DNA from 3 places in the Mesorhizobium sp. M7A.F.Ca.ET.027.02.1.1 genome. Region 1 is predicted to be linked to each of the others. Evidence: predicted binding sites of a transcription regulator. Region 1 holds the regulator's gene; each other region holds the start of a gene.
The links. Region 1 encodes PhoB, which activates phosphate uptake and scavenging genes when phosphate is short. Its sites were predicted from a motif close to TGTCATNNANCTGTCAT; they were not measured.
Positions count from the first base shown of each region.

Region 2: the regulator PhoB is predicted to act here: its motif matches at 3,505-3,521, upstream of EN749_RS04685 (esterase-like activity of phytase family protein).
Region 3: the regulator PhoB is predicted to act here: its motif matches at 4,232-4,248, upstream of pstS (phosphate ABC transporter substrate-binding protein PstS).

Region 1 covers NZ_RZOL01000429.1:246-4,874, forward strand. The annotation lists partial or broken gene EN749_RS30395 (substrate-binding domain-containing protein) at 1-468, opposite strand, end outside; gene EN749_RS30400 (ROK family protein) at 739-1,986, shown strand; gene phoB (phosphate regulon transcriptional regulator PhoB) at 2,003-2,692, opposite strand; gene phoU (phosphate signaling complex protein PhoU) at 2,709-3,416, opposite strand; gene pstB (phosphate ABC transporter ATP-binding protein PstB) at 3,443-4,267, opposite strand; partial or broken gene EN749_RS30420 (ABC transporter permease subunit) at 4,285-4,629, opposite strand, start outside.
Region 2 covers NZ_RZOL01000022.1:1,704-8,865, reverse strand. The annotation lists gene EN749_RS04695 (trimethylamine methyltransferase family protein) at 1-968, opposite strand, end outside; gene EN749_RS04690 (FAD-dependent oxidoreductase) at 981-3,392, opposite strand; gene EN749_RS04685 (esterase-like activity of phytase family protein) at 3,637-5,121, shown strand; gene EN749_RS04680 (L,D-transpeptidase) at 5,206-5,991, opposite strand; gene EN749_RS04675 (MATE family efflux transporter) at 6,135-7,162, shown strand, end outside.
Region 3 covers NZ_RZOL01000186.1:3,490-10,651, reverse strand. The annotation lists gene EN749_RS20100 (sigma-54 dependent transcriptional regulator) at 1-725, shown strand, start outside; gene EN749_RS20095 (GNAT family N-acetyltransferase) at 709-1,137, shown strand; gene EN749_RS20090 (Na/Pi symporter) at 1,219-2,943, opposite strand; gene pstS (phosphate ABC transporter substrate-binding protein PstS) at 3,022-4,026, opposite strand; gene EN749_RS20080 (anhydro-N-acetylmuramic acid kinase) at 4,404-5,519, opposite strand; gene EN749_RS20075 (SDR family NAD(P)-dependent oxidoreductase) at 5,889-6,581, shown strand; gene EN749_RS20070 (transporter substrate-binding domain-containing protein) at 6,768-7,162, shown strand, end outside.

The DNA.
Region 1 (4,629 bases):
ACCGGAGCCCTTGATGAAGACGTAGTTGCCTTCCGGCTTGACCTTGAACACTTCGCGGGCCTGCATGCGGCCGACTTCCTTGTTGTCGAAGGTCAGATAGAAGACGTCCTTGTTCTCGATCAGCCGGTCATAGCCGACGACCGGAATGCCTTCGTCCAGCGCCTTCTGCACGGCCGGGCCGATGGCCGAAGCGTCCTGCGCCAGGATGATCAGGGAATTAGCGCCCTGCGAGATCAGGCTTTCGACATCGGTAAGCTGCTTGCCGGGATTGGACTGCGCATCGGCGGAGATGTACTTGTCGCCAGCGGCCTCGATCGCCGTCTTCATGGCGGCTTCGTCGGTCTTCCAGCGTTCTTCCTGGAAGTTGGACCACGAAACGCCGACGACCTTGTCCTTCGCCTGCGCGACAGACGCGAGCGTCAGCGACATGGCGGCACCCGCCAGGATGGCGGCCGTGAATCTTTTCATATTATCCTCCCTGCGCCGCGTATGGCGCGACCAAACTGACCCGAGGGCCGGCACAGAGGCTCTATTTTTTCGAGCCTCGAAAAAATACTGGGCCAACGCCCGAACGCTGTCAACATCGATTCTGATCGATTTTGATGTCATTTCGAGTTTTTTTCGAGTCTCGGAATAAATAAATGACACGGCCTGCAGCTTCTGCCAGTATTTACCGGCGTCACCGACAGCGTTCCAGGGGCAGGAGGAACCGCGGCGACCGGGAGGATATGAAAGAACATGTCGGTCGGAATCCGCCACGACGATCTGCGCCGCCGCAACCGCGCCATGGTGATCGCGGCAGTGCGCCGCGCCGGACAGCCGTCGCGAACCGAGATCGCCGCGACCACAAGCCTCAGCCATTCGACCATCTCGGCGATTTCATCGGACCTGATCGTCGAAGGCATCCTGACCGAAAGCAAGCCGAGCGAGGCCGGCTCACTCAAACGCGGCCGGCCGCAGGTCGGCCTCAGTCTCAATCCGGAAGCGGCCGCGGTAATGACCGTGGTGCTGTCGCTGAACTTCCTCTCCGTCGCCGTCATCGACTATGCCGGCCAGGTAATATCCGAGGAACAGCGCCGGCTGGACACGCTGACGATGTCGCGCGAGTCGCTGATCGGGGAATGCACGGCCATCGTGCGGCGCCGCCTGGCAGATCCCGACCTGGACGTGCGCAGCATCGCCCGCATCGCGCTGGCCATCCAGGGCATCACCGACACCCGTGCCCGCGCCATGCTGTGGTCGCCGATCACGCCGCACACCGACATCGCCTTCGCTGACATATTCGAAGACCAGTTCGGCATCCCTGCCATAATGGAGAACGACTGCAACATGATGGCGGTGGCGCTGCGCTGGCGCGACCCCGATCGTTACCGCGACGATTTCATCGCTATCCTTTTGTCGCACGGCATCGGCATGGGACTGGTGCTGAAGGGCGAATTGTTCACCGGCACCCATTCTTCGGGCGGCGAATTCGGCCACATGATCCATCGGCCGAACGGCGCGCTATGTCGCTGCGGACGGCGCGGCTGCGTCGAAGCCTATGCGGGCAATTACGCCATCTGGCGCAACGCCAGGCAGATGGGCGAGAATGCAGAACCCGTTGCCGATGTCAGCGACGCCGACATGCGCGCCCTGGCTGCCGCGGCCCGCGAAGGTGACGGACCCGAACGGGAAGCCTATCGCAAGGCCGGCGAAGCGCTCGGCTACGGCCTCGGCAGCCTGTTCGCGCTGATCGATCCGGCGCCGGTCGCCATGGTCGGTGTCAGCGCCGCCGCCTTCGACCTGATCGAGCCGGCATTGCGGCAAGCGATTGCCCAGACCGCCGGCGGCCAGCATTCCAAATCGATTTCCTTCGACACCGAGCCGAACGAACTGCCGCTGATCCGCGAGGGCTGCGCCATGCGGGCGCTGATCTTCGTCGATCAGGAGATTTTTGCGCCGGGCGTGCAGGCGAGATCCGGTTTCGGCGGCAAGAACGTGGCGTGAGTTCAAACGAGGGAGTTCAGTCCTCTCGGATGGCGTATCCGGCCCCACGGATCGTGCGGATGACATCAGGCATACGGCCATTGTTGACCGCCTTGCGCAGCCGGCCGACATGCACGTCGACCGTGCGCTCGTCGATGTAGATCGTCTCGCCCCAGACATTGTCGAGCAGCTGGCTGCGCGAGAACACGCGGCCTGGATGGCGCATCATGAATTCGAGCAGGCGGAATTCCGTCGGCCCAAGCCGGATCTCGCTCTTCTTGCGATAGACACGGTGCGACTCGCGATCGAGCACGATATCGCCGACCTTTAGCACGCTGGACAGCACTTCCGGCTTGGCCCGGCGCAGCAGCGCCTTGACCCTGGCCATGAACTCTGGCGTCGAGAAGGGCTTGACCAGATAGTCGTCGGCGCCGGTCGACAGGCCGCGCACGCGGTCGCTTTCCTCGCCTCGCGCGGTCAGCATGATGATCGGCAGCCGCTCGGTCTCGGGACGCATTCGCAGGCGCCGGCAGAGTTCGATGCCCGAAACCGCAGGCACCATCCAGTCGAGCACCAGAAGATCGGGAACGTTCTCCTGCAGCCGGATTTCGGCCTCATCGCCGCGCGTCACCACCTCGACCTGGTAACCTTCGGATTCAAGATTGTAGCGGAGCAGCACGCCTAGCGGCTCCTCATCCTCCACCACCATGATGCGTGGTGCGATCATCGGCTGGTCACCCCTGTTATGCCGCTGGCGCGGACATTGCCGTCTCGTCCTGCTTCGGACGATTGGCTGGCAGCTGCGTGCCGGTCAAAACATAGTAGGCATTTTCGGCGATGTTGGTCACGTGGTCGCCGATCCGCTCGAGGTTCTTGGCGCAAAACAACAGGTGCGTGCACGCCGTGATGTTGCGGGGATCTTCCATCATGTAGGTCAGCAGCTCGCGGAACACCGAGGTGTATTTGACGTCGATGCGTTCATCATTGTTTCTGAGCGTGGCAAGTGCTGCCGCGTCAGCGGCGGCATACTCGTCGACGACCCCCTGCACCTGGATCAGCACCAGCTGCGCCATCGCGTCGATCGAATGCGAAAGATCGTGCGGCGTGACGCTCAGCCCGACAGTGCCGACGCGCTTGGCGATGTTCTTGGCAAGGTCGCCGATGCGCTCGAGGTCGCCGGCCATGCGGATCGAACCGACCACCGCACGCAGATCGTTGGCCATTGGCTGGCGCTTGGCGATCAGCGTGATGGCGCGATCGTCCAGCTCGCGCTGGCGGGCATCCATGATGGCATCGTCGGAAACCACGCGCTGCGCCAGCGCATTGTCCGAATTGAGCAAAGCCTTGGTCGAGCCACTGACCATCGAGCGGGCGAGATCGCCCATGTCGCGGATCAGCTGGCTGATCTGCTCCAGATCCTCATCGAAAGATGCAACGGTATGTTCACCCATGATCTTCGTCCCTCATATGCCTGAGCTCAGCCGAACCGGCCGGTGATGTAGTCCTGGGTGCGTTTGTCGTCGGGGGTGGTGAACATCTTGTCGGTGGCGCCCTCCTCGACCAGATAGCCTAGATGGAACATCGCGGTGCGCTGCGACACGCGCGCTGCCTGCTGCATCGAATGGGTGACGATGACGATCGTATAGTTCTGGCGCAGTTCGTCGATCAGTTCCTCGACGCGAGCAGTGGCGATCGGGTCGAGCGCCGAACACGGTTCGTCCATCAGGATCACCTCGGGTGACACGGCGATGGCGCGTGCAATGCACAGACGCTGCTGCTGGCCACCGGAAAGACCCGTGCCAGGTTCCTGCAAACGGTCCTTCACCTCGTTCCAGATCGCCGCCTTCTTCAAGCTCGACTCGACGATCTGATCCATGTCGGCCTTGCGCTTGGCCAATCCGTGGATGCGCGGGCCATAGGCGACGTTCTCGTAGATCGACTTGGGGAACGGATTTGGTTTCTGAAACACCATGCCGACGCGCGCCCTGAGTTCGACGACATCGATGTTCTTGTCGTAGATGTCTTCTTCGTCGAGCGTTATCTTGCCGGTTACCCGCGCGGAATCGATGGTGTCGTTCATGCGGTTGAGGCAACGCAGGAAGGTCGACTTGCCGCAGCCGGAGGGGCCGATCAGCGCCGTCACCTGATTCAGGCGGACGTCGAGATTGACATCGAACAGCGCCTGCTTCTCGCCATAGAACACGCCGACCTTGTCGCCGCGCATTTTGATCACTTCGTTCGACTTGGCGTTCATCTTATCGCCCACTGCATTTTCAAGGGACTGTTCGGTCATGATGTTCATACCAAAATGCCTTTTTTCTACCAGCGCCGCTCGAACCGACGCCGAAGCACGATCGCGGTGATGTTCATGGCCATGAGGAAGACGAGCAGGATGATGATCGCGCCCGACATGCGCTCGACGAAGGCGCGCTCGGCCTCGTTCGCCCACATATAGATCTGCACCGGCAGCGCGGTGGCCGGATCGAAAGGCGTCGTCGGTGGATCGGCGACGAAGGCGACCATGCCGATTAGCAGCAGGGGCGCGGTTTCACCGAGCGCACGCGCTAGACCGATGATGGTGCCGGTGAGGATGCCGGGTGCGGCAAGCGGCAGGATGTGCTGGAACACCATCTGCATCTTGGAGGCGCCAAGACCGAGAGCCGC
Region 2 (7,162 bases), on a different contig from region 1:
AAGGCCGGCGCGCCGGATTTCATGTCGACATTGGAGGAGAACGAGCCGTAGACGACCGGTGCGCCGGGCCGCACGATCTGCGCCAGCGTCAGCCCGGCGAGCGCCTCGGCATGCTGCAGCGTCAGCGCGCCGGCGACCGTGATCGGCGCCATCGCGCCAGCCAGGCAGAACGGCGTGATGACGGAGATTTGACCCGCACGCGCGAAATCGATGATGCCTTGCGCCATCGGGATGTCGAGCTGGCGCGGCGAGTTGGTGTTGATGACGGTGTAGCAATATGCATTTGCCAGAAACTCGTCCTGCGACAGGCCACGCGCCAGCCGCAGCATCTCGAACCCGTCCTCGACCTGCGGCGTGCCGCGCGCGAAGACGAACGGGAGCTTGTCGGACAGCGTCAGCTGCGCGCGGTTGACGGCATAGTGGCGAAAGCGGTTGTCGACATCCTGCGGTTCGATGCAGGGACCGAGCATGTGCAGCACGTCGAAATGCTGCACCAGCCGCATCAGATCCTCGAAATCCGCCAGTGTTCCCGGCCGCCGGCCGCGCTCGAGATCGGTGACGTTCGGCGCCCCGCATCCGGCCAGGAAGGTCATCGAGCCGAGCTCCAGCGTCAGATCGCGGGCCCGCGAACCGGCGTGGGCGTGGATCGATCTCGGCGCCGAGGCGAGTGCCGCCGCCACCATGTCGCGGCCGATGCGCACCATGTCGGTGTCAGGATCGACCAGGGCGCCGGCACTGGCGAAAAGCTCACGCGCCTGCGGCAGCAGCACCTTGATGCCGAGCTCTTCCAGCACACGCAGCGCCGTGTCATGGATCGAAGCCACCTGATCATCCGAAAAAACCGGCTGCGGCAGGAATGGGTTCTTCAGCGAATGGTAATTGGGACGGCGGCTGCTTTCGCTGCCGGCCTCGCCCGTGCGTCCACGCCGGCGTTCGCGCCTGCCGTCCCGTGCCGCGTCATCGACCATCGGAAATCCTCCTCATTGCCGCATTGCCTTGCCCTCGGGATCGTAAGGCGAGGCCGCGAGGACACGCGCCGGCCGTTCCTCACCCACGACATGCACGGAGAGCGCGGTGCCCTCGCCTGCGAAATCGCGGTCGACCAGCGCCAGCGCCAGGCTCTTGCCAACCGTATAGCCATAGCCGCCCGAGGTGACGAAGCCGACACGCCGGCCCTGATGCCAGACCGGCTCGAAGCCGCTGGCATCGGCGTCGAGCGCATCGATTTCCAGCGTCACCAGGCATTGGCCGCCGCCGGCCTCCCGCTGCTTCAAGGCAGCTTCGCGGCCGATGAAGCCGCTCTTGCCGAAAGCGATGAAGCGGTCGAGACCGGTCTGGCCCGTCGTGTAGCCTTGCGTGAACTCGCGCGACCAGATGCCGAAGCTCTTCTCCAGCCGCAGTGCATTGAGCGCGTAATAGCCGATTTCGGCAAGGCCGAGATCCTCGCCCGCCGCCAGCAGCGTTTCGCGCAGAGTGGCATGCATGGTCACGGGGCAACTGATTTCGTAGCCGAGCTCGCCTGATATAGACAGCCGCGCTACACGCGCCTGCACCATGCCGATGTCGAATGTGCCGCAGGCCATGAACGGCAGCGCTGCGCCGGACACATCCTGATGCGTCGTTCGCTCCAGTATCTTGCGCGCATTCGGCCCCGTCAGCAGGAAGCCGCTCATCGTGTCGGAGAGGTCGTCGACGGTGACGCCTTCAGCCGCATGGCTCTCGAACCAGCGCATGTGGAATTCCCGGAGATAGTAGGAGCCCATCAGCCAATAGCTGCCGCCGCCCCAGTTGAAGACGGTGAGGTCGCCCTTCAGCCGTCCGTCATGACCGAGCATCGGCGCCAGGCCGGCCCGCCCCGGCTTCGGCAGCCTGCAGGCGAGCAGCCGGTCGAGCCAGGCTTCCGCACCTGCCCCCGCCACCGCATAGCGCGAATAGGCCGAGATATCGACGAGACCGGCGGCGCGCCGCACCTGCAGCGCCTCGTCGCCGACGATGTCGAAGGCGTTGGAGCGCCGCAGCGTCGTGTTCTCGGCAAATCCCATCGGCGCGAAATAGGCCGGGATTTCCAGCCCCCAGGAAGCCGTCCATTCGCATCCCGCCGCGCTCATGCCGTCATAGGCACCCGGACGTTTCAGCGGCCGGCCGGCGGGCAGTCGTTCATTGGGAAAGGTCATCACGAAGCGGCGCGAATAGAACTGGCGCGTCGTCTGCCTGAGATATTCCCGGTTGGCGGCGAAGGCGCCGTAGCGAGCGATGTCCATGCCGAAGATGTCGGCCTGCGGTTCGCCGAAAATCATCCATTCGGCCAGCGACTTGCCAACGCCGCCGCCCTGGCTGAAACCGGCCATGACGCCGCAGGCGACCCAGTAGTTCTTCAATCCGCGCACCGGCCCGACGATCGGATTGCCATCCGGCGTGAAGGTGAAGGCGCCGTTGACCCATTTGCGGATGCCAGCCGTCGCCAGGCAAGGAAAGCGCTCATGCGCCTTGGCGAGTTCGGGGCTGATGCGGTCGATGTCTTCCGGGATCAGCTCGATGCCGTAGTCCCACGGCGCGCCATCCATGTTCCAGTGCTTCGGGTTCTGCTCGTAAACGCCGAGCAGCACGCCCTTGCGCTCCTGCCTGAGATACGAAAAGCCGTCGAGATCGACGGCGATGCCGATTTCCCTGTCCAGCGCCGCGATCTCGGGAATGTCCTCAGTGATGAAATAATGGTGCTCCATCGGCGTCACCGGCAGGTCGACGCCGGCCATGCGGCCGAGCTGCTTTGCCCACAGCCCGCCGGCATTGACGACATGCTCGGCGATGATGGTGCCCTGCTCCGTGACGACATCCCAGCGACCGTCGGCGCGCGCCTTCAGCTCGACGACCCGGTTGCGCAGGATGATGTCGGCGCCGCGCTTTTTTGCAGCGCCGGCATAGGCGTGCGTCGTGCCGTACGGGTCGAGATGGCCTTCGTTGGAATCATGCAGGCCGCCAAGCACGCCGGTGACGTCGACGATCGGGCAGATCGCCTTGATCTCGTCGGGCGTGACAAGGCGCGCGGTCTCGATGCCAACCGACTGGAACACCGCCCAGGCCGATTTCAGCCACTCCCAGCGCGCGGGATCGCTGGCGATGTTGACGCCGCCGGTCATGTGCAGGCCGATATCCCAGCCGGATTCTGCCTCGATCTCGCGGTAGAGATTGATGGTGTAGTCCTGCAGCGCCGCCACGTTGGGGTCGGCGTTGAGCGCATGGAAGCCTGCCGCCGCGTGCCAGGTCGAACCGGCCGTCAGTTCGGCGCGCTCGATCAGCGCCACATCGCTCCAGCCAAATCGCGTCAGGTGGTAGAGCACCGAGGCCCCGACCACGCCACCCCCGATGACGACTGCGCGGTAGTGCGACTTCAAGGCTTCCCCTCCACGGTTAGTCCGAAGGCTGGAGCATATATGCACTGGACATAAGTGTCCAGTGCCGCGCGCGCGCATCGTTTTTCGTCGACCGCCGGCATGCACTGCGCGCTGTCACGCAAGCATCATGTTCGCGCCGTAGACCGCGTTTCGGGGAGGCTTGCGCGGCATCATCGATGTCGCACCTCTTTCAGTTTTTCGTCCCGCGGCCGCTCCGGCACATCCGTCACAAAGAGGATTATCCATGAAACACCTGTATCGAACCGCGTCGCTCGGCGTCGCGCTGGCCTTGTTCACCGCCTTGACGCCGGCGCTCGCCGACAGCACCGCGACCGTCGGCGGCACGAGCTTTGTCAACAAAGGGCTGGTCGGCGTCGGCCGCATCCCGGCCGCTCAGCGCGACAAGTTCGGCGAGACGTTTGGTTCGGGCTCGGGCATGTCGATCGACACATCAGGCTGGACGCATGAGGCCGCCGGCTACAAGGGTTCGCTCTGGCTGCTGCCGGATCGCGGCTACAATGTCGTCGGTACCACCGACTACCGGCCGCGCCTCAACACCGTCGCCATCGAGTTTACCCCGGTGGCACCAGGTGCGGCACCTGCTGCCGGCCAGCAGCAGACCGGCGTCAAGGCAACGCTCGCCGACACCATGCTTCTCACCGACGACAAGGGGGCTGATGCCACAGGCCTGGATCCGCTCAACGGCGTGCGCGCGGCAAGCGGCGACATGCCGATCCTGCCGCAAGCCGACAATGGCAAGCTGGCGCTCGACAACGAAGCCATCGTGCGGCTGCCCGACGGCTCGATGTTCATCTCCGATGAATACGGCCCAAACATCTACCGGTTTTCCGCCGACGGGCATCTGCTGTCGGCAACCCAGCCACCGGCTGCGCTGGTGCCGATGCGCCACGGCACGCCGAACTTCGCCTCGGACAATCCGGGACCCGGTGCCGCCGAGCCCGATCCGAAGGATCCCGACACCGGCCGCCAGAACAATCAAGGCCTCGAAGGCATGGCGATGACGCCCGACGGCAAGTTCCTGATCGCCGTGCTGCAGTCGGCGGCCAGGCAGGACGGCGGCGATTCCGGCTCGACCCGCCAAAACACCAGGGCGCTGGTCTATGACACGTCCGACCTCGCCCATCTCAAATTGGCGCACGAATATGTCGTGCCGCTGCCGGTGTTCAAGGATGCCAAGGGCAAGCCCAAGGTCGCCGCGCAGAGCGAGATCGTGGCGCTCTCCGACAAGAGCTTCCTGATGCTGGCGCGCGACAGCGGCAACGGCCAGGGCCTGAAGGGCGACGCCTCGCTATATCGCCAGGTCAACGTCGTCGACCTATCCACCGCGACCGACATCGCCGGCGGCGCCTTCGACGCCGCTGACAAGCCGGTCGCCCCCAAGGGCGTGGTCGACCCATCGGTGACACCGGCCAAGCTGACGCCATTCATCGACATCAACGACAGTGCCGAGCTCGGCCGCTTCGGCCTGCACAATGGCGCGCCCAACGACCAGGACAACCTTTCCGAGAAGTGGGAGGCGATGTCGGTGGTCAGCGTGCTCGATGAGAAGCTGCCCGACGACTACTTCCTGTTCGTCGCCAACGACAACGACTTCCTCGCCCAGGACGGTTTTCAGGTCGGCGCGCCCTACAAGGCCGAAGACGGCGCCAATGTCGACACCATGTTCCTGGTCTATCAGGTCACGCTGCCGGGACTGGCCAAGAAGTAACGACCACTGCACGGGCGGGCGCGCTTGGCGCGTCCGCCCGGAGCACTATTGCTGGTGTTTTTCAGGCAGATTGATTGAGAAGGCTTACTTCAAGAACTCCGCGTCCTTCGGGACGCCCGCATCGATCGGCTCGGCGGTTCTGCTCGACACGGCCATGATCTTGCCGGCGGCCGACAGGTTGGGACGCACGAAGACCTGAGCGGGGCCGTTGACGCGGCCGTAGAGGTCGATGATGTCCTGGTTCATGAAGCGCACGCAGCCCGACGAAGCGTTCTTACCGATGGAATCCCACTCCGGCGTGCCGTGCAGCCGGTACATCGTGTCCTTGCCGTCGCGGAACAGATACAGCGCGCGGGCGCCCAACGGGCTCTGCGGGCCGGGCGGCATGCCGTCCTTGTATTTCGCCAGTTCCGGCCGGCGCTGGATCATCTCCGGCGGCGGCGTCCAGACCGGCCACTTCTTCCTCGCCTGGACCACGGCGCTGCCGGTCCATCCGAAACCGGCTTTGCCAAGGCTGACGCCATAGCGGATAGCTGTGCCGCCGTCGCGCACCAGATAAAGGAAGTGCTCAGACGTATCGACGACGATCGTGCCGGGTTTCTCCCCGGTCGGATCAGCCACGATCTGGCGCACGAATTTCGGATCGACCTTGGCAACCGGGATTGCCGGCAGTTGATAGCCCTCGTCGACACGCGCCGCATACATGCTTGCGGCATCGCCGAAAGCCGGATCGCTCGGCGGTGCTGCATCCGGCGGCGGCGGCGCCACGTCTGTTGTTGTACACGCCGAAACAGCCAGGGCGCCCAAAGCGGATGCGCCGAGAAACGCGCGCCGGTTCAGGCGCACAGAAAACAGCGGAATATCGGACATGACCCCCCCGGCTTATCCAAGATCTGATAGGAATGCGGCCCCACGCATCGAGGATCAATATCCCATTCCGGAAGCTTTGAGAACATGATTAGATCAAGGCACAACCTGTGTTCCGTTGTATCGGCAATCATCGCGGACGCGACTTGAAACAAACCTTCGCCGAGCTGCCCGCCATGGACGAAAAAAATCCCCCGCGCCGGCGCACCGGCGACCTGACCAGCGGCCCGATCCCGCGCACGCTCTTGCTGTTCGCTCTGCCGGTGCTCGGCTCCAACGTGCTGCAGTCGCTCAACGGTTCGATCAACGCCGTCTGGGTCGGCCGTTTCCTCGGCGAATCGGCGCTGACCGCCACCTCCAACGCCAACCTCGTCCTGTTCCTGATCCTCGGCACCGTGTTCGGCATCGGCATGGCGGCCACCATCCTGGTGGCCCAGTCGGTCGGTGCCCGCGACCTGCCCGAGGCGCGCCGCATCGTCGGCACCAGCGCGACGTTCTTCTTCCTTGTTTCCGTTATCCTCGCGGTCTGCGGCTGGATCTGGGTCGACGCCATTCTCAACACGCTCGGCACACCGGCCGATGCCTTGCCGCTCGCGCGCTCCTATCTGCGCATCATCTTCGTCGCCGTGCCGGTGATGAACCTTCTGTCCTTCGTCATGACCGTGCTGCGCGGTGCCGGCGATTCACGCACGCCCTTCTTCTTCATGGCTCTGGCCGTCGTCCTCGACATCGTGCTCAACCCATTGCTCATCCGCGGCATCGGACCGTTTCCCGAACTCGGCATCGCGGGCTCCGCCACGTCCACGCTGATCGGCCAGACGGTAAGCGTGATCGCCATCCTGATCGTGCTCTATGTGCGCAAGCATCCGCTGCGGCTGGCCGGCGCCAACCTCGCCCTGCTGCGGCCCGATCCCACCTTGCTTCGCATCGTCGTCGTCAAGGGCGTGCCGATGGGTCTGCAGATGATCGTCATTTCGGCGGCGGCACTGACGGTGATGGGCATCGTCAATTCCTACGGCTCACAGGTTGCCGCCGCCTACGGCATCGCTGCCCAGCTGTGGACCTATATCCAGATGCCGGCGCTCGCCATCGGCGCCGCGGTGTCCTCGATGGCGGCGCAAAATGTCGGCGCGGGGCGCTGGGACCGGATCGGCCGCATCGCCGCCTCCGGTGT
Region 3 (7,162 bases), on a different contig from region 1:
AGCGGCGGCGGATCGGCAGCATCGAGCATTCCAGCGGCGGCACGCTGTTTCTCGACGAGATCGAATCCATGCCGCCGGCGCTCCAGGTCAAGCTGCTGCGCGTGCTCGAAACACGCAGCCTCACTCCACTTGGCTCGAACGACATCAGGCGCATCGATCTCAGGGTCGTCGCCGCGACCAAGGTCGATCTGGGGCGGTCGGACCAACGCGGTGATTTTCGCGAGGATCTGTATTTTCGCCTTAACGTGGTGACGCTGCGCATCCCGCCGCTGCGCGAGCGTCGCGGCGATATCCCGATGCTGTTTGGGCATTTCCTGGGCAAGGCGGCAGAACGGTTCGGCCGGCCTGTCGCGAAGATGAACGCTGCGGTCAGCGATCATCTCCAGTCGCATGACTGGCCAGGCAATGTGCGCGAGCTTGCCCATTTTGCCGACCGTGTTGCGCTCGGCCTTGGTCCGGAAGATGAGAGGAGGGCGGTCTCCGCGCATTCGCCGGAGCCTACGGCAGCATTGCCAGAACGGGTCGGCCAATACGAAGCACAGCTCATCCGCGACGCGCTGCGCGACCATGGTGGCGAGGTGCGCAGCGCCATCGATGCGCTGGGCGTGCCGCGCAAGACCTTTTATGACAAGCTCAAGCGCTACGGCATTGCCGCATCAGAGTTTCGCAATGGCGGCGACGCCGACACGCAACCATCTCGGAAAAGCGATGAACACGACTCTTGAAACGACGGCAAATCCCTTGCCGGAAGAACTCGCCTTTCTCGGTGAACGGCTGACGGCGTTCAACGACGGCGATGTCGGCGCATCCGAAAGGAAGGCGCTTGTGGTGTTTGTGCGCGACGAGGATGGCGCGGTCGTCGCTGGCATTTCCGGTTACACGGCCTGGGGCTGGCTCTACGTGCAATGGCTCTGGGTCGATGAGCGGCTGCGAGGCCAGCACATGGCCGGCAAGATGCTGGATGCGGCCGAACAGGAAGCCATGGCACGCGGTTGCCGGAATGCCTGGATCGACACCTTCAATCCGAATGCCGCAAAGGTCTATCAGCGTCAGGGTTACGAACCCTTTGGAACGCTCGCCGATTTCCCTATCGGCCGCAGCCGCATCTTTTTACAGAAGAGGCTGGCGTTGGCCTGATCCATCCCGGCGGAACCGGGATGGACTGTCTTCCTGCCTGACCCGCAATCCGAACGAAGGTGGTTATGGTCCGGCGGACCGCTACTCGGCCGGAACCAGGCCTGGGTCTCCCATCGGGCTTGCTCTGGTTTCCTTGCGTGCCGACGCACGGGCGAGCACGCTTTGGCGGTTTACGGATCTGCGCTCGGCATCGATGCGATGGATCAGGATTTCCGCACGCTCGATCGACCCGAGCAGGGCCAGGATCGTGCCGCGTTCGGCGGCACCGGCATTCGGTCCGAGCGCCAGCGTGCGGGCACGCAGTTCCTCGACCCCGGGCAGATTTACATGGCCGGCCGGCATCTGCGGGCTGGAAATTCCGTAAGTAGGCAAGATTTCGCGCAGCGACGTGTCGAGCTTGTTCAGCGCGACGTCGACGATGGCTTGCGCCGGGTTGCTGAACTTCTCGCGCCTGACGCGGCGCGCCACCTGATGCATCGATTCCGTCAGGGCGGCCGTGAAGTCGGCTTCCTCGATCAGGCTGGCGATCAGATCGAGTTGTTCGTAAGGCAGATCCTCCTTCATCAGCGCGGCGGTGTAGGCGCGGATATCGCGGCTGAGGATGTCGGTCGCCAGATAGTGCTCGCCCGGATCCGACGGCGCCTTCTTGGAAGAGCGTGCGATGTCGAGGAACATGGCGCCGGCCTCCAGATGGCGGGCCGTCTCTTGCTGCACGGCGGGAATGGCCTTGGCAAAATCGCTGGCCAGTTTGCGGTCGAGGAATTTCGGCGTCGAGAAATCCTCCGCGTCGTCGGCATCCGTGTGGCCGACACGCGATAGCACCCGCTCGAACACGCCGATGAACGGGAACAGCAGCACTGTGTTGAAGACGTTGAAGAAGGTCGAGTAGAGGCCGACCGCGACCGGCACCAGGGGGAAGGTCTCCTTGCCGTCGACAATCACCGGAACGGCCGGATCGCCGCCGAAGAACTGCATGGCCCATTCCAGCACCTGGATGGAGACGAAGAACAGAGGGATGGTGATGCACACCCCGATGATATTGAACGAGATATGCGCATAGGCGGTCCGCTTGGCGTTCTTCGAAAGGTTGAGGGAAGCCATCCAGGATGTGATCGTGGTGCCGAGATCGGCGCCGAGCGAGAAGGCGACGGCGGTTGTCCAGTCGAGAATGCCCGCCGCGCCAAGGCCCATGACGATGCCGATCGTCGCCGAGGACGAGTGGATCATGGCGGTCACGCCGGCGGCGATGAACACGCATTTGAAAAGGTTGAGGTAGGAGTCGGCCGTCAGCGTCTGCAGCAGCGCCATGACTTCCGGCAGGTTGCGAAGCGGACGCAGGCCGCCGGTCATCAGGTTGAGGCCGTAGAAGATCAGCGCGAAACCCATGCAGGCGAGCGCTATGTTCTTCACCTTTTCGCTTTTGGCGAAGCAGTAGACCAGCGAGAACACGCCGGCCAGGATCAATCCGAGCGGACCGAGCGGCAGGGCGATGAGCCCGTTGCCGAGCGTGGTGCCGATGTTGGCGCCCATGATCACGCTGATCGCCGGCCGCAGGGCGATGACACCGGCATTGACCAGCCCGACGACCATGACGCTCATCGCCGTCGACGACTGGATGACGCCGGTGATCAGCGTTCCCGCCAGCACGCCTTTGACCGGCGTACCGGCTGCCTTGGCGAGAAAGTCGCGCATCCGGTTGACCGACAGCGCCTGGATGCCGTTTGCCATGAAATCCAGACCGAGCATGAAGATGCCCAAGCCGCCGATCACCGGCACGAGGATGTCCTTGAAGATATCTATGTCCATTTCAGGCAGGCCCCCAACAAGTCGCCACGACGACGCGGTATGAAGTTCAGTTGCTGCGCAAGGCAGCTTTCGTTCGGGTCAGTTTCCGACCGGCAATTGCCTTGCCCAATACTGTTCGATCTGGCCAATGAGCGCTTTCGGCAGCGGCACATAGCCGAGTGCGGTGGCGTCGCCGGCACCTTGCGCGAAGGCGAGCCGGAAAAGATCATGCACGCGGCGATAGCGATGTTCCGAACGCCCCGCGACCTGGACAACGGCGAACACCGCCGTGCTGATCGGGTACGCACCATCTCCGCTGCGATTGGTGAGGGAGGCGAAGAAGTCGGTCGTTTCCCCCCAGGCGACGGAGGTGGCCGCTGCTTGCACGCCCTGCGGGTCCGGTTTGACGAACTTGCCGGATTTGTTCTGGACCGCTGCGAAGGGAAGGCCGGCGCGAAGAACCTGGCCGTATTCGGCGTAGGCAATCGCCCCCTTGCTCGCAGCCACGGCACGAAGAAGCGCTTGCGTACCTTCCGCGCCTGTCCCGAGCGGCCAGTCGATCAGAGTGTCGGCTCCAGGCTTCGTCTTCCAGTCTTCGCTTGTCGATGACAGAAACTCGGTGAAGACATAGGTTGAGCCCGAACCGTCCTGCCGGTGGATGACGCTGATGGCGAGATCGGGAAGGGCTATGTCGGGATTGAGCACCCTTATCGCAGGATCGGACCAGGACTTTATCTTGCCCAGATAGATGTCGGCGATCACCGGGCCGGAGAGGCGCAGACCTTGCTCCGGCAGGCCATCGAGATTGGCGACCACCGCGATCCCGCCCATGACGATCGGAAATTGCTGCTGGCCGTTCCTGGCGAGATCATCAGCCGGCACGGGAACATCCGTGGCGGCGAAATCCAGTTCGGGCTGCGCAAGCCGCATCAGGCCGGCAAGGGATCCGACCGGTTCATAATCGACGGTCCAGTCCAGCGTGAAGAAGTCGCCGCCGTCGGCGCGTGCAGCCTTGTATGTCGTTGCCCACTTGCCGATGATCGGCGCGGCCAGTGTCGACCCCGCACCGCGAATGGGCTCAGCCCGCGCAGCGGATCCGATCATGGCCCCGATGATTGCAAGGGCGAGCGCAGCTGCCGCCCCCGAAACCGTCGGCCGTGCACCGCGCAATAAGGCTAAACCTGCTGACAACATAAATTGAATCCCAACTATACTGCCGCCGCTATGTAGGCGCGCATCAATGGCCATACGCCTGCGAAATGAGGCGTCAGCTGAAAACAAGATCGCTGTTGTCTTGTATTAATTCTTCTTAACGGTTGGATGACAGTGGGTCCCGGCGGAAAAGCTTTTCGACTATTCCGAAGACCTTTCGACTGCAAAACCTGAGCAAAAAGCCGCATCGCCTGAAAGTCGGCCGGGCGGGAAAGGTCATCCTCAAACACTGAGATAGAGACCATCCCGCTTCCGGGATGGAAGAGGCTCTAACTGGCGAGTTTTCCGCCCCGCATCGGCCGCGGTGCGCCGGTCGTGCTCGGAAAACTGATTGGCAGGCCGCGCAGCACGCGCACCGCGAGGAAGGCAAAACACTCCGCCTCGACCGCATCGCCGCTCCAGCCGAGGCTCTCGGCCTGCACCACTTCGACGCCGGCACGGCTGGTCAGCATCGCCATCATGGTCGGGTTGTGGCGGCCGCCGCCGCTGACCACCAGTTTTTTCGGACGGCTTGGTAAGAGGTCGAGTGCCTTGCCGACGGCTCCAGCGGTAAAGGCGGTCAGCAGTGCCGCGCCATCCTCCGCATCCAGCCCTTCCGCCATGGCGGCGCCGAAGTCGAAACGGTCCAGCGATTTGGGATAGGGCTTGGTGAGATAGGGGTGCTGCAGCAGCTTGGCCAGCCGCGCCTCGTCCACCTTGCCCGCACCGCCGAGCGCGCCGTCGCGGTCCATCTCGCCGAGCCCCTTCGACTTGATGAAATCGTTCAGCGGCGCGTTGGCGGGGCCGGTGTCGAAGGCAACGACATTGTCGGCGCCATCCCACCAGGTGATGTTGGCGACGCCGCCGAGATTGAGTACGGCCACCTCGCCATTGGCGCCGGCGCCGCGCATCAACGCCGTGTGATAGGCTGCGGCCAGCGGCGCGCCTTGCCCCCCGGCGCGCATGTCGGCCGAGCGGAAATCGTATGCGACCTTGGTACCCAACAGGGCATGCATCAGCTCACCGTCGCCGAGTTGCCTTGTCTGGCCCAGCCGTCCAACCTGCGGCGCGCGATGCAGAACGGTCTGGCCGTGAAAACCGACGACGCCGATATCGGCCATCGTCATGCCATAGCCTTCGACCAATTCCTTGACGGCTGCTGACTGGGCACGCGTCAGGGCTTCCTCCGCGGTGTGGAAGATCGCCGGCTCCGGCCCGACAAAGTTCCACGCCCGCGCCTCCGTCAGCGTCTCTTCCAGCAGGGAGCGGATCGACGGAGGATAGGGCATCAGCCGGTAGGTGCCGAAATCCTCGATACGTTCGCCGTCGGTCTTGATCAGCGCGACGTCGATGTTGCCGTCCAGCACCGTGCCGGTCATCAGGCCGACGGCCCAGATTGGTTCCATAATCGTTTCCTTATCGAACATGATCTTTCCGGAAACCGTTTCCCACTTTTCGGGACCATGCTCCAGTCCCATTAATGAGGTCGCCGACCGCTTGACGAAGCAAAACGGTTCCTCTGTCGAAATCACGTGTCGGATGGATCCGGTTGGTGAGCAAGGTTCAAGCCTTGCCCCTGTGGAGGCGGGGGTCGCGGTACCGAGGCGGACCTATCCTCGTAGCGCCACTGGCGATACTGGACCGCGCAACGCCGGTTTGCGGCCGTCTGGCTCAACAACCGCAGCGATGCCACCTCTTGCCTGCCGGCCGCGAAGGCGCGACCTTGCCTGATCTGGCGAAACGCTTCCGCCGAAATCCGCAAGGAGAGAAAAATCATGACCTCATCCGATGTGGCCGTTATTGCAGGCGCGGGCGCTGGTCTGAGCGCCTCGCTTGCGCGCCTTCTCACCCGCGAAGGCATTCGCGTGGTTCTGGCCGCTCGCAACGTCGAGAAGCTCAGCGCTCTGATCGACGAAACCGGTGCTCTGGCCGTTGAGACGGATGTTGCCGACGCTGCGTCCGTCGCCAGCCTGTTCGACACCGCCGACAAGGCCGGCACGCTGGCGCTCGTGGTGTTCAACGCCAGCGCACGCACCCGCGGCCCGATCGCCGAGCTCGATGCGGAAGCGGTCAAACAGGCATTGCTGGTCGGCGCCTATGGCGGCTTCCTGGTCGGCCAGCAGGCGGCGCGCCGGCTGCTTGTCCGGGGATCCGGTTCGATCCTGTTCACCGGCGCCACTGCCAGTGTGAAGGGCTTTCCCGGCTCGGCCGGCTTTGCCATGCCGAAATTCGGCCTGCGCGGCCTGGCGCAGTCCATGGCCCGCGAACTCGCCCCGCAGAACATCCACGTCGTCCATTTCATTATCGACGGCCAGATCGCGCCGCCCGGACAGGCAGCCGATCCCGACCTACAGGACCGCCGTCTGTCGCCGGATGCCATCGCCGAGGCCTATCTCACAACCCATCGCCAGCATCGCAGCGCCTGGAGCTCGGAGCTTGAGTTACGGCCTTGGGTCGAGACGTTTTGACAATCCAGACGATCGCCCGGCGGGAAGCAACGCGATCCTTCCGCTTTTCCTAATATATTAGGCAGTGCTGATATTTTGTGGCGCTAAGCTGCTTGTCCAATACATAAAAAGGCTCAGTGTAATATATACGTTTGTTTAACGCGGGTTGTGCATGTTGCAGCTTTCCCGGGTTAATTGAGAACGCGCATGTCGGTTACACGTCGTACACTGCTTGCGGCCGGGAGCGGCGGGTTGCTGATCTCGCAAGCCCGCGCAGCCAGCACTCCGGGACAGCAGGCGGAGAACGCCCCTCAACCTATCGCGAGCGGCGATGCATTGCGCATCGCAATGCCGGCCTTCGCTTCCAATCCGTTCTTTCCGGCCGACGGGTCGGGGGACGATGGCATAGACATGGAGTTGGCCCACGGCATCGCCGCGGCGCTTGGCGTCGAGCCGGTATTCGACCGATCCGCCGCAACGTTCGACGATATCGTCAGTCAGGTCAGTTCCGGACAGGCCGACATGGCGATTGGCAAGCTCAGCCGGACGCTTCAGCGCGGCCGGTCGATCATCTATTCCCGCCCCTACGCCATGCTGCGGCA